2 linked regions of the Alkalinema sp. FACHB-956 genome follow. The protein of the gene in region 2 binds, or shares a complex with, the protein of the main gene of each other region. Links are inferred from orthologs where the notes say so. Each region holds a gene or a part of one and is shown on either strand. Other genes may lie near its edges.

The links.
Region 1: the proteins of ureC (region 2) and ureA are in contact, whole or in part, in a crystal structure (PDB 4CEU), measured with the Sporosarcina pasteurii proteins. The link is inferred for Alkalinema sp. FACHB-956 from one-to-one orthologs. Residues at the interface, in WP_115362090.1 of Sporosarcina pasteurii: Lys441, Phe442, Asp463, Pro464, Ser465, Ala466, Ser467, Ile468, Thr470, Pro471, Gln472, Pro473, Met475, Arg477, Gln565, Arg566, Tyr567, Phe568, Leu569, Phe570; in WP_115362093.1 of Sporosarcina pasteurii: Ala6, Glu9, Lys10, Ile13, Ala16, Leu19, Arg23, Asn31, Tyr32, Pro33, Glu34, Val36, Thr40, Met44, Met70, Glu71, Val73, Met76, Asp78, Gln81, Ala82, Glu83, Leu92.

Annotation. Positions count from the first base shown.
Region 1 is NZ_JACJRC010000013.1:73,038-79,672, forward strand. The notes cover bases 1,128-4,072. They hold ureA (urease subunit gamma), read left to right. Parts: upstream 1,128-2,421; coding sequence 2,422-2,724; downstream 2,725-4,072. Other genes in these bases: H6G21_RS14820 (NACHT domain-containing protein), read left to right, coding at 1,128-1,340; H6G21_RS14825 (urease accessory protein UreD), read left to right, coding at 1,386-2,282; H6G21_RS14835 (hypothetical protein), read left to right, coding at 2,789-3,427; H6G21_RS14840 (urease subunit beta), read left to right, coding at 3,747-4,072. Outside these bases: more of H6G21_RS14820, read left to right, coding at 1-1,127; more of H6G21_RS14840, read left to right, coding at 4,073-4,094; H6G21_RS14845 (Coq4 family protein), read left to right, coding at 4,237-4,899; H6G21_RS14850 (DUF2237 domain-containing protein), read left to right, coding at 5,072-5,464; H6G21_RS14855 (hypothetical protein), read left to right, coding at 5,884-6,111; H6G21_RS14860 (methyl-accepting chemotaxis protein), read right to left, coding at 6,188-6,635.
Region 2 is NZ_JACJRC010000003.1:74,921-81,545, reverse strand. What follows is about bases 1,497-4,431. They hold ureC (urease subunit alpha), read right to left. Parts: upstream 3,852-4,431; coding sequence 2,142-3,851; downstream 1,497-2,141. Other genes in these bases: H6G21_RS05540 (TrkA family potassium uptake protein), read right to left, coding at 1,497-1,737. Outside these bases: H6G21_RS05545 (cation:proton antiporter), read left to right, coding at 1-1,064; more of H6G21_RS05540, read right to left, coding at 1,021-1,496; H6G21_RS05530 (adenylate/guanylate cyclase domain-containing protein), read left to right, coding at 4,460-6,010; H6G21_RS05525 (hypothetical protein), read left to right, coding at 6,456-6,625.

The sequences.
Region 1 (6,635 bases), on a different replicon or contig from region 2:
GGCGTTGTTTTGAGCGTAGGGAACTGACACTGACGCCCATGCTGTTGGGGTTGGCCTGTTGGGTTTTTGAAAATACGGGGGATCTGCCGCCCCAGGTGTCTCAACTTTATGGAGCAGCGATCGAGTTACTGCTGACCCCGGGCCAAGCCGAGCTCCAGGTATCCTCCAAATTAGCGGAGCGGATTTATCATCAATTGACTTCTCTCGATCGCAGGCAGATCCTCATGGAAATTGCGATTCGCAAAATTGAGACTTCGCCTAATTTTGTGATTTTTGATCAGTCTGAGCTGGTGAATTGGATTAACCAGATTCTGGAATTGCATCACTATCGCGATGGCTTAGCAATTCTCATGATGATTGCAGATAAACAAGGTTTGCTGATACAAAAAGCCGATCGTCGCTGGTCATTTTCCCATTCGATTTTTCAGGAATATTTCATTACGCAATGGTTGCTGCAACAGTCTCCCATGCAACTTGCGGAGAAGCTGATTCATCCATCTTGGCAACCGGCGATCGAACAAATTGTCCGCTCTCAAAAACAATCCGATCGCTTAATCGGTGCGCTCAAACAAGCCATTGATCAAATGCTGGCTCAGGATACCCAACTCCAAACCTTGCTGCGGTGGGTCAATCAAAAAGCGAATACCTTGGTCGTCCCCTATAAACCGGCGGCGGTGCGCATGTTTTACCTTGGGTTGGCCCATGCCTTAACGAGCGATCTTAGCCGTGATCTGGCCCGTGCCCGTGCCCTAGATGCGGCGTTGGCGATCGATGTCACGCTGGATTTAGATTTAGACTTCAACCTCGATTTAGACTTTGCCCTAGCCCGCATCCTAGCCCGTGCCCTGGATTTTGACCTCGATCGGGCCTTGGCGCTGGCCCGTGCCCTGGCCCGTGCCCTGGATTGCACCCTAGCGCTGGCCCATACGCCTGCTTTGGCCTTGGATTGTGCCTTGGAGGAAACCCTCTCGCTGGATCTCATCCGGGCCTTGGACTATGCCCTCGATTGTGCCCGTACCTTGGCCCCAGATCTGACCCATTCTCTCGCACACTACAGAGCCATCATCCTAGCCGCAGAACAAAATGGAATGGATACGTTTTTAGGCTGGTGGCAACTCTACGGCCAACAGTGGATAGAGCAACTCCGTCAAATTATCATTACCCATCGCAATCTTGGTCATGCATGGCCCCTAAGTCGGCAACAGAAGGAACGACTGAAGCAATACGATCGCGCCAATCAATTTCTTGTGCAATTGCTGAAAATTGAAGGAGCCGTGAGTGAAGCAACGAAAAGTCAGATCGAAACAACGTTATTGCTACCGGCGACCAGAATCTTTTGAGCCGAGGTCTGATGGTATGGTGGTAGTGCGTCTGAGGTGATTGCTGTGTCTTCGATCGATTCTCCGATATCCCAATCCACGGTTAGCTCCACTGCTAGCTCCACTGCTAGCTCTAACTGGCATGGTTTACTGAACCTAGAATTTCAGGCCGTCAATGGCAAGACTCGGCTAACCCATAGCCAAGCGATCGCCCCCTACAAAGTGCAGCGATCGTTTGCCCAAGCCGATGGCACCTGTCAGGTGGTGATGTTGCACACAGCGGGCGGGATGGTTGGTGGCGATCGCTTAACGACGGCAGTGACGATCGGGGAACAGGCTCAGGTGTTGCTCACCACCGCTGCTGCCGCGAAAATTTATAAATCGACGGGAACCCTCACCCAGCAAACCGTTCACCTGACCGTAGCGCCCCAGGCTTGTCTAGAATGGCTGCCCCAGGAAACGATTTTGTTCGATCGCGCCCAGTATCGTCAGGATCTCCGGATTGAACTGGCAGCGGGGGCGCAGGTGGTGCTGTGGGAAATCACGCGCTTTGGTCGGACGGCGCGGGGCGAGCAATTTAGCCAAGGAGATTGGCGATCGCACACGGAGGTTTGGCAGGCGGGCACCCCTCTTTGGATCGATCGGCAATGGCTTCCCGGTTCGCCGGAAATGCTGGCCAGTCCCCACGGATTGAATCATTGTCCGATCGTGGGCACCTTGGCTTGGATAGGCCGATCCCTGGACAAGTCAGATGTTGAAGTGGCTCGGCAGTTATGGGACCCGATCGCGGCGCACCATCCCGATGACCAATTTGGTGTGACCCGCTTACCCCAGGGGTTGCTCTGTCGCTACCGAGGCCATTCCAGCACCGCAGTGCGCCATGGGTTCATTCAGACTTGGCAATGGATTCGATCGGTGCAAGGTCGATCGTGGGAGGAGTTACCCCGGGTCTGGATGCTGTAGCTAGATGCTGTAGCTAGATGGTTGTCACGAGTTCTAAGATTTAGCTTATGAATTTTGAGATTCTGGGAAAGGAGTTGTAAACTCAAACTCGGATTGTTCTAGTCCATTTGCTTGTTGATTACCGTTGGTTGAGTTTGCCATGCAACTGTCACCCCAAGAAAAAGATAAATTGCTCATTTTTACAGCGGCGCTGCTCGCGGAACGACGCAAAAATCGCGGCCTCAAACTCAACTACCCGGAAGCCGTTGCCTACATTACCGCTGGCATTCTGGAGGGGGCACGGGATGGCCGCACGGTGGCGGAACTGATGACCTATGGCAAGACGTTACTCAGCCGCGATGATGTGATGGAGGGGATTGCAGAAATGATCCCTGAAGTGCAGGTGGAAGCCACGTTTCCCGATGGCACTAAACTCGTTACCGTCCACGATCCCATTCAGTAAAGCCTCCCTCCAGCCCAGATCCCCTCCAGTAAAATAGAAGGACTCCTTTTGAGGAGGATAGAGGATGGGATTAGATATTGGTTTATTGCTGGAATATTATGATACCGATGGCTGGCAGCCTGCTTTGCATGTCGCCGATCGGGTGAAAAACCCACGCACGCACCTCGGGCTTCTGGAAGTATGTTCGTGGAGCTGGCGACAATCTCCTACCTCCATATTTTTTGGAGATGATCCCATCATCCCCTTCAATCTAGGACTGCCTACAGATCTTTCTGCAAGGGTTTGGGAAGCCGTGCACTTGAATTTTGAAGACGATGATGAGTATGCTGGATGGATTGCGCTGCCTGACCTGTATCTATCAGAGTGGTCGGAACAAATGGTCTTGGTTGAGGGGTGGGTGGAACCGCAGTATGCCCATCTATTTGGAGACGGCTATCAACCCGCCCCGATCGCTCAACTGAAAGCGATGGGAACCCATGGTTACCACTTGGCTCAGACGCTCCAGTGGTGTCGCCGAGCTAAAACTCCTGCGGCCTTTGCTGAGTACCAAAAACATGGCCTACAGCCCTATGAGTCTCGCCTCCGTGTCACATGGCTGGAACCCTTAATAGAATTTGTCAGGAGAATCTGGGATGAGGGTTTATCGGGATTAGTGGAACTGGAATTTCCAGAACGTTATCGTTTGATTACGACCGTTGGCTAGTGGGTCAGGCTAGGTTCATGGGTTTGGCAATCTTGAAATAGTCAATAGAGGGTGAGGTGAATAGATTGAGTAGACGATCTGAATGTTGAAAAGACTCAGTATCGACAAGCCTCGGTATCGAAAAGACATTGACGCAGTAGGATTTGCACTGCATCATACAAATGGTTCAGACTTGTGGTTCAGACTTGTGGTTCAGACTTGCACATCGTGTATTGAGCAGTTGTCAGAACAATTGTGAATCATTACGCTATATGGCAGTCTCAGGACGGAGTGAACAATCTAGCTACAACATTATTTACAACATTGCGAGGTGTTGTCCATGATTCCCGGTGAAATTTTTCCCGCTGAAGGTGAGATTGAATTAAACGCCAATCGGCCCACAGTCACGATCGCGGTGGCCAATACGGGCGATCGACCGGTTCAGGTTGGATCCCATTTCCATTTCTATGAAGTGAATGCTGCGTTGACCTTCGATCGGGCCTCGGCTCGGGGGATGCGGCTGGATATTCCGGCGGGTACAGCGGTGCGGTTTGAACCCGGCGATGAGAAGGAAGTAACCTTGGTGCCCTACGTCGGCAAGCGCGAGGTCTATGGCTTCAATGCCCAGATCGAAGGCAAGCTGGACGGCAAAGCGAAGAAATCTGGTAGCAAAAAGAAAAATAAATAGGTAACAATCATCTGGGTAGACGGATATCCGTCTAGTTTGGCAATCTCAACCTGATGGGAGGGGCGTTATCTTAAACGGTAGGCGGGTCTGATACTGAGATCCGACGAATGGATAAGAGATTCGATCGTTCATCAGGGAATTCATGATGAGAAGTTTTAAAGAACTGCGGCGGTTTAATTTAGATTCGTTGCAAACGTTAAAGGCGATCTTAACCCTATTGCGAGATCCCAGTCAGACGGAATCGGTCTATGACGTGGAAGATGGATTATGCAACACCGAAGCCATGAAAGCGGCAACGGAAAAAATGATGTCTATTCCTGAAATTGCGCAGCTAGTTCGCGATCGCTACATTGTGCCGACACCGGATTTGGCAAAACTGCTGCTCTGTCCGGACGGATCGCTGGGAAAAGCCTATGCCAACTACATTACGGGGTTTGGCTTTGATCCAGATTTCTATCGAAAAATGGAAATCAAGGACGATATGACCTATCTGCTTTTCCGGTTGCGGCAAACCCATGATATCTGGCATGTAGTGGCGGGATTTTCCGTAGATGTGGCAGGGGAAATTGGCATTAAAGCGTTTGAATTGGCACAAACCCATCGACCGTTGTCGGGGATCTTGATTGCTGGAGCATTTTTGCAAACGTTACTGAAATCGCCTCGGGATCTAGAAATCTTATTGTCCCAAATTTCGCGAGGGTATCAGTTAGGATTGCGGGCAAAACCATTTTTAGCCCAACGCTGGGAGGAACACTGGGAGAAACCATTAGCTCAATGGCGAGAAGAACTCGGTGTTACGGTATAAACAATCATTAGCCAGTCGGCTAGTAGACGCATCATCTATAAGCTAGTAAAGCTCATGGGTGTTGAAGCTCATAATTTACGAATTTTGACGGTATTGAGTTTGTTGGGTTGATAGAATGAAACGGGTTCAAGGAATCCAACAAACTCAAGTGGTGATTTAGGAAACGGGTGCCATGACCAGTCAAATTAGCAGTCGGCCTAGGAATGTATTGGGTGGGGAGTTGCAGTGTTGTTGCACGTCGCCCAAGACGGGGTTTTATCGGGATGGGTTTTGTCAAACCGATAAGTGGGATTATGGCAGCCACACGGTTTGCGCGCAGGTGACGCAGGCGTTTTTAGAGTTTTCCCGATCGCGGGGTAATGACCTGATTACGCCCCTTCCGGCCTATGAGTTTCCGGGGTTGCGACCGGGAGATAAGTGGTGTCTTTGTGTGTCGCGCTGGAAGGAGGCATTGGAAGCAGGGGTGGCTCCGCCGATCGTGTTGGAGGCTTGTCATATCAAAGCGTTGCAGGTGGTGACACTGGAACAGTTGCAGCAACACGCGATCGGGCAAACGGTGGAATAGGGCTGGGCTGAACTTTTCCTCCGGTGCACGGATTTCCTAGGCGCAGAATTTTCCCGATCGAGGTCACAAACTATCACCGATATTACAAACTACCGATATTACAAACTATCTCTGTACGGTTGACAGCGTGGGACTTTCTTCGTAGGCTTGTTTCTCATAGCTGAGTGCAAACGTGTTTTGTCAGCCCCGTTGGTCGAAGACCGACCGTAAGGGCAATGAATCAGCTAGACCCCAAAAATTAAGGCGCTGCCCCAGTTGCGACCAACAACGTAAGGCAGCTAAACCCCGAAGCTGATTCCGGCAGCTAGGCGGTCTGACACGGATTTTAACATTCGATCGGGCCACCCTACTTGTCCTGCGCAAAAGGGTGGTCTTAATTTTTGGGATTTCTTCCCATCACCTCATTTAGGAGAAATCCCATGTTTACTGGCTTTGGCGGCAACGATCGCCCAGAAACTTCGATCGACGATTCCCGCAGACCCTTCCAAATCTACCTCCTCGGCACCCGCGAAGAAATCCAATCCACGATCAACCAACTGCAAGTGGTGCGGTTTTGTGAGCGGATTCGTTGGAGTCCACCGATTCCAGTCCTCGGCTCCGATTGGAAATATATCAGCATGATGGAACGCGATCGGGCGTCGGAATGAGCAACCCTGAAGGGCTGGCTGACACCTGAGGGGCTTGAAATATAAGGGGCTGAATTCCCCTCTATTTCACCTTAAACTATTCCACCTTAAACATTTCCACAGAGTCCTTCAAATCTTGAGCCGTCGCCACCGTCTTCTGCAAGGCCACCACCACCTGCTCCGAGGAAGCTGCGGTCGTTTCGGTCAACTTAGCCGTTGTTTGCATGAGTGCCTCCACCGATCGCGACGTTTCCACCTGGGACACCGTCGTTTGCGAAATCGACTCCACCCACTGGCTAATTTGTTGCGAGACTTTCACCAGACTGGCCAACCCCAGCTTGGCATTGCGCACATCATGGCTCCCCGCAGCAACCTGCTGACTGCCTTGGTTCATCGCCTCGACGACGGCTTTGGTTTCCAACTGAATGGTTTCCGTAATTTGCTCAATTTCCCGCGTGGCCTCCGCCGATCGGGCCGCCAATCCCGCCACTTCCGAGGCAATGATGGCAAAGCCGCGTCCCTGGGCTCCCGCACGACTGGCTTCT
Region 2 (6,625 bases):
TCAATTTGATTCTGGTCGTTTATGCAACAGGCTCTCTTACTGTCATTGAAGGAGCTAGGGAACTGCTCGTCGTGGCTTTGGGCGGAGGACTTGTAGGAGCTATCTTAGGCTACTTAAGTTTACCTATTTTTGCTCAGCTCAATGACCCCTTAAGTAGGCTCTTGCTAACCGTCGCTTTAGCATTAGGAACCTTTCAGATTGGACAATTCTTGGGGGTATCGGGTGCGGTGGCGGTAGTCATTGCTGGACTCATTTTTGGCAATCTTGGGTTAACTCGCAGTTCATCTGCTTCTGATCGCATTGCTTTATTGAGTTTTTGGGAGTATGCAGGTTTTGGAGTCAATACATTTATTTTCTTGCTAATCGGCATCGAGATTAACCCAGTGACGCTGTGGAAAATTCTACCGTCTATCCTGCTTGTGATTTTGGCGTGTCAACTGGGGCGAATTCTCTCAGTCTACTTGTTGCTAGCCGGACTGCGTTGGTTCGATCGCCCCATTCCCCTACGCTGGCAGCATGTTTTATTCCTAGGGAATATTAAAGGCTCTTTGTCAATGGCATTGGCGCTCAGTATTCCACTAACTTTGCCTGGACGAAATAATATCATTGAATTGATCTTTGGCGCAGTGCTGTTCTCTCTAGTTGGACAAGGGCTAAGTCTACCTTGGCTGGTCAAACGGTTAAAAATCAATCAAGCTTCTGATGAAATGGAACAGTCTGGAAAGCTACAGATTCAGTTAATTGCAGCTAAAGCAGCTCAAGACGAATTAGACAGTTTACTGAAGTCAGGCATCCTGCCCAAGGCAATTTACGAAGAACTTTGGGCGTCCTACCAGGCACGAGTAGCAGAGTCAGAACGGGTGCTGCGTGACTTTCATAATCAATATCGGGCAGATCAACTACGGGGCGATCGCCACGGACTAGACGCAATTCGGCGGCAGCTGCTTCTAGCAGAAAAAGGTGCCGTGAGTGCTGCGCTCCGCAAGCGAATTGTGCCAGAAGATCTGGTACAACCTTACATTAAAGATTTGGATGAGAAACTTTTAAAGTTGGAAGATGACTAGCCTGAATGCCCAGAAAATCAATCATTTGGTGAACTAACTCAGGACGAGTGACAACCAGAATTGTCGAACCTGCTTCCAACACAGTACTACCATTTGGAATTTCCAGATTGGCGCAGGTATGGCATTGGTAACCAATGATTAGTGAACTGTTTGGAAAACGTGGGTCTTGAGCAATTTGGGCAACGGTACGACCAGCCACATAGCAATCGACTGGAACAGGCAACTTTAGTACTTCTACCTGCCCCTGCTCAAAGTGCATCATTGACTCAACTGCGGGGTATTCAATGGCATTTACCATTGTTGCAACGGCTAAGTCAACTGTGCTGATAATATGGCTGGCTTGCGCTAAACGGTAAGCTTCTAGAAATTCCTGATCTCGCATTCGCACCACTATATGAGAAACCCCATAACTCCTCGACAATGTAATCATGGCTAAATTCAATGCGTCATCTCTGAGTGCAGCAACAACTGCATTGGCTTTTCGAATCCCTGCCTCAATAAGAACTTTTGTGCTAACAGCGCTACCTTCAAATGCCATGACTCCAATTTTCTCACGGGCAAAGCGACAGGCAAGTGGGTCTATATCAATGATTGCCACAGTATGACCGAGAGTTAATAACTGCTGGGCTAACCCCAGTCCCATCATTCCTGCCCCACCAATTAGAACGTACATAGCGAGCTGTCACCCCTGGAATGAACATTACTGATCTTCACTATAGAATCCGTTTAAGATTTTTTTAAGCCGCTCATCGTTTCACCATGAGACGAATGAAACCTCTTCGAGAGGATGATCTGCCTAAGCTAGGGGTAATCATGCTGACTACCTCCGACAACCAGCCATCTTCAAGCTAGTCTCGAAGAAATTCTCGCGGACTATCGCACCAAGTTAGAAACTCGATGACAACTGACTCCAGACGGTAGTGATTGCTCGAACAACGCGGCTTTTGGTCACTGGGATTGAGCAGTTACGTCAAGTATTGGGCAATTAAGAACGGGATCATTCAGGTGTCGCTTAAACCTCAAAATTGAGGAGGGGCGATCGCCCCTCCGGTTCTGCCTATCTAGAACAGAAAATTTCTAGAACAGAAAATAGCGCTGTGCCATGGGTAACACCGTCGCAGGCTCACAAGTGAGCAATTCCCCATCCGCCCGCACTTCATAGGTCTCTGGGTCAACCTCCATCTGCGGCAAGGCATCATTCAGCTTCAGATCCCGCTTACTCAAGCTACGAATTCCCGAAACTGCCACCGCCTTTTTCTGCAAGCCCAGCGCATCGGGCACGCCCTTTTTCAAAGCGGCCTTAGACACAAACGTCAGCGAAGTGCCCTGCACCGCACCGCCAAAATTGCCAAACATCGGACGCATATGGACAGGTTGTGGTGTGGGAATGCTGGCATTGGCGTCTCCCATTTGCGACCAAGCAATCATGCCGCCTTTAATCACCATTTCTGGCTTTACTCCAAACATTGCCGGTTTCCACAAACATAAATCAGCGAACTTACCCACTTCCACCGAACCGACATACTTCACAATGCCGTGGGTAATCGCTGGATTGATCGTGTACTTTGCAACGTAGCGTTTCACCCGGAAATTATCATGGGTTGCTGGATCGGTTTCCAAGGCTCCCCGTTGCACCTTCATCTTATGGGCTGTCTGCCAGGTGCGCAGAATCACTTCCCCAATCCGACCCATGGCTTGGGAATCCGACGAAATAATGCTAAAGGCTCCCAGATCATGGAGGATATCTTCCGCCGCGATCGTTTCTCGCCGAATCCGCGACTCCGCAAAGGCGACATCTTCTGGAATGCTGGGATCTAAGTGGTGGCACACCATCAGCATATCCAAGTGCTCATCCAACGTATTCACCGTGTAGGGGCGTGTTGGATTGGTAGAAGACGGCAGCACATTGGGTTGGCCGCAGACTTTAATAATGTCCGGAGCGTGGCCGCCGCCTGCACCTTCGGTGTGGTAGGTGTGAATGACGCGATTTTTGAACGCCGCGATCGTGTCTTCCACAAACCCCGCCTCATTCAGCGTATCGGTGTGAATCGCCACTTGCACATCATAGTCTTCCGCTACGCCCAGGCAAGTATCGATCGCCGCTGGAGTTGTGCCCCAGTCCTCATGGAGCTTGAGGCCGATCGCCCCCGCTTCCACCTGTTCCTCCAACGCTTCCGGTTGCGCCGAATTGCCCTTCCCCAACAACCCAAAATTCATGGGAAACGCATCCAAGGACTTCAGCATTTGCCCTAAGTACCACGGCCCCGGTGTACAGGTGGTGGCATTGGTGCCCGCCGCTGGCCCGGTTCCTCCGCCAATCATGGTTGTAATGCCCGCCGCGATCGCCACTTCAATTTGTTGTGGGCAAATGAAGTGAATATGGGTATCAATGCCTCCAGCGGTCAGAATCAAGCCTTCCCCCGCGATCGCCTCTGTTCCTGGGCCAATAATGATATCGACGTTATCCTGAACGTAGGGATTCCCCGCTTTACCGATCGCACAGATGTGGCCATCCTTGATCCCGATATCTGCCTTGACAATGCCCCAGTAATCGACAATCAGCGCATTGGTAATCACCGTATCCACGGCTCCATCGGCATTGGTAATGGGAGACTGCCCCATTCCATCGCGGATCACCTTACCCCCGCCAAATTTCACCTCATCGCCATAGGTTGTGTAATCCTGCTCCACTTCTATGATGAGTTCGGTATCTGCCAGCCGCACACGATCGCCCACCGTAGGCCCGTAGGTTTCTGCATAGGCGCGGCGACTCATCCGATAGCTCATAGTCAGCTCCTGTAGACCGATCGAAAAAAACGAGCGTATGGCTAACCATAGCACCTGTTTTCCTAGAATTCGTGCTGGGTTCAGATTTTTTCCAGATCGATTGCTTGTTCTCCAGGAAGGGCGCGACTGAGACTCCATTGATGGTCAGCCAAAAAGTCAAGGGATCCATCAGAACTCTATTCAGGGTTGTCCTTGTTAAGATCGCAATTGCAATTTCCAGGTGAGATCCCCTCTAACCTTGATCCCAGATGGAATGGTTTTCCACGACAACCATTCCGTCAACGCAAAATCCAACGCACCAAGCTCCTGTAACCTAACCTTCTCTAACACTGGAGAAGATTCAAGCAATATTCAAATTGAACAAGAGAGATTGACCAGTCCTGGGAATGCTAGGTTGCTTCCAAGGACTTTTGTGCGCCATATCATAGGCACTTGTGCGAGAAATCAATGATGGAAGCCTTGGGGTACGGCATATCTATAGACATCTCATTGTTAAAAATCTCTCCTTTTTAAGCTCTGAACTTTTAAGGAATGAATGGGAGTTGCCAGTTTGAGTCCCGTTGCACGATTTCAGTGTCCCTTGTATTTCCATGAGAGGCTCTATCACAATGCCCACCTTTTTCAACTTGGCAGACCATCCGATCGATCGCTACATTACGCCCACTGCTGCCCATGGCTTAGTTGAAGAGATCCTCGCAGGCAAACCAGGGCTCTTTCCCATCACCGGCCAAGCAGGAACCGGCAAAACAACGACCTTGTTTATGATTGCCTATCGTCTGTGGCAACAGGGGCACCCCATGACAGTTCTGAGTTCCGATCGTGCCCTCTTGGAGGATGCCTTTCTCTTTCCGCCGGAATGGAAGCTGCAATGGGTGGAACCTTCAGAACAGGCTTGGTTAGAGGCGATCAATTTGGCGGTTGCGCATCCGGAAATGGCCCTAGTGATTGATCAACTCACTGGTGACAATGACGCAGCAGTCAAACAGGCAACCAGTGCTGGCCACTGGGTTTTAACTTGCATTGATACGCCCTTTGTTGGGATCGATGTGCTCTATAATCTCCGGGCTTGGGGCTTCACCACCACTGAGATTCTCACCCTCGTTTCTGGTATCGTTTCGCAGATGCTGTTGCCTCGGTTATGCGAAGACTGTAAACAATTAGTGCCTGCAACCTTAGAGGAAACCAGGCTGATCTATCCCGAAAGCCAGATGGCCCAGGAACTCTGGCGCGAGGTGGGCTGTCCCACTTGCCATGGCTCAGGCACAGGGGGGCGGTCACGCTATGGACGCTGCGCCATTTTTGAAGTGCTGAAAATTGATCCAGAAATCCATCCGCACCTGATCCAGTCCCTAGAGCACGATCGCCTGTTGCCTTTACCCGCGCAGAAGCAGTTCACCCTGCGTGATGCCTCCCGCGAACTGGTCAAACAGGGCCGGGTGGGGATACAAACCTACCGTCGAGAGATTTTGCAAAATCCACTGCTGCGTTTTCAACACTTGTGGGAACAGGAGAAACTGCGAGCCAATCGAATCCAAGGGCTCTTTGGACGATTTGTCACTCAACAACTGATTGAGCGCTTAATGTCTCAACCGGATTTCGATCGGATTATTGAAGGTGAACGGCGCTATGTGACCTGTTTTTTCTGCGATGTGCGAGGCTTTACGACCTGGGCAGAACACAGTAGCCCCCACGACATTTTTTGGGTTCTGAATCGATACTTTCGCGAAATTATCGACATCGTATTTCACTATGAGGGCACGATCGATAAATTTATCGGCGATGCCATCATGGTGGTCTTTGGCGCTCCGATCTCCCAAGCGGATCAGGAATTGCGGGCGGTAAATTGCGCGATCGCGATTCAGCAGAAAGTGGCTGAGATGAATCAACACCACCCCATTCCCATCCAGATTGGCATTGGCATTAATTCCGGTGAAGTAGTCGCAGGGTGCCTCGGGAGTGATTTGCGGATGGACTATACCATTTTGGGAGATGTGGTCAACACGGCAGCTCGGTTAGAAAGCGCAGCCCAAGCCCAGCAAATTCTCCTCGGAAAAACAACCTATCAAGCGGTGCAAGGGCAGGTGGAATGCCACGCGATCGGGCGTTTGATTGTGAAAGGGAAAATGGATCCTCTTGAGACCTTTGAAGTGATCTATTGATGCTAATACTTGATGTGAATGCTTGATGCCAATTCTTGATGCCAATGCTTGATGCCAATGCTTGATGCCAATCGCTCGCTTCCACGGACTTGCCTCAAATGCTGAGTGCAATGGTGAATCCGATGTTTGGTGTGACACCCCATCTAATGCCTCCCACGATCTTTGGGAGCTGATTTCGTGATTGCTGCTGGGGATCACTGGGGATCGTGTGAATTAAAGTTAAGAACTGTTCAAATACATTGAGAATCCCCACAAACCTGCGTGTGAGTTTTAAGCTGAGATATTCCTAATCGCCTGCATTAATTGGTGCTCAGGCTGATTGGTGCTAGTCATCGCAGCCAATCCCACGAGTACAAGTTGCCGTCCACTCTGTTCACTCTGTTTACCCATAACTTATTGAGCCTGTGTAGACGTTTTCCAGATAAAACGCCTTTTGGGATTGATCATGAATAACTTTAAGAACCTGCATCGGTATCGCTTAGCTTGCACACTTTCCTTTGGGGATATCTACGGTCAAATTATCGTTTGGCTGCTTGTGATTTTTCTGAGTCTTGCTGCCGCCATGGGCCTCATGGGGGCCAGTCGGCCTATCTATGCCCTGGCCACGGTTGGGCT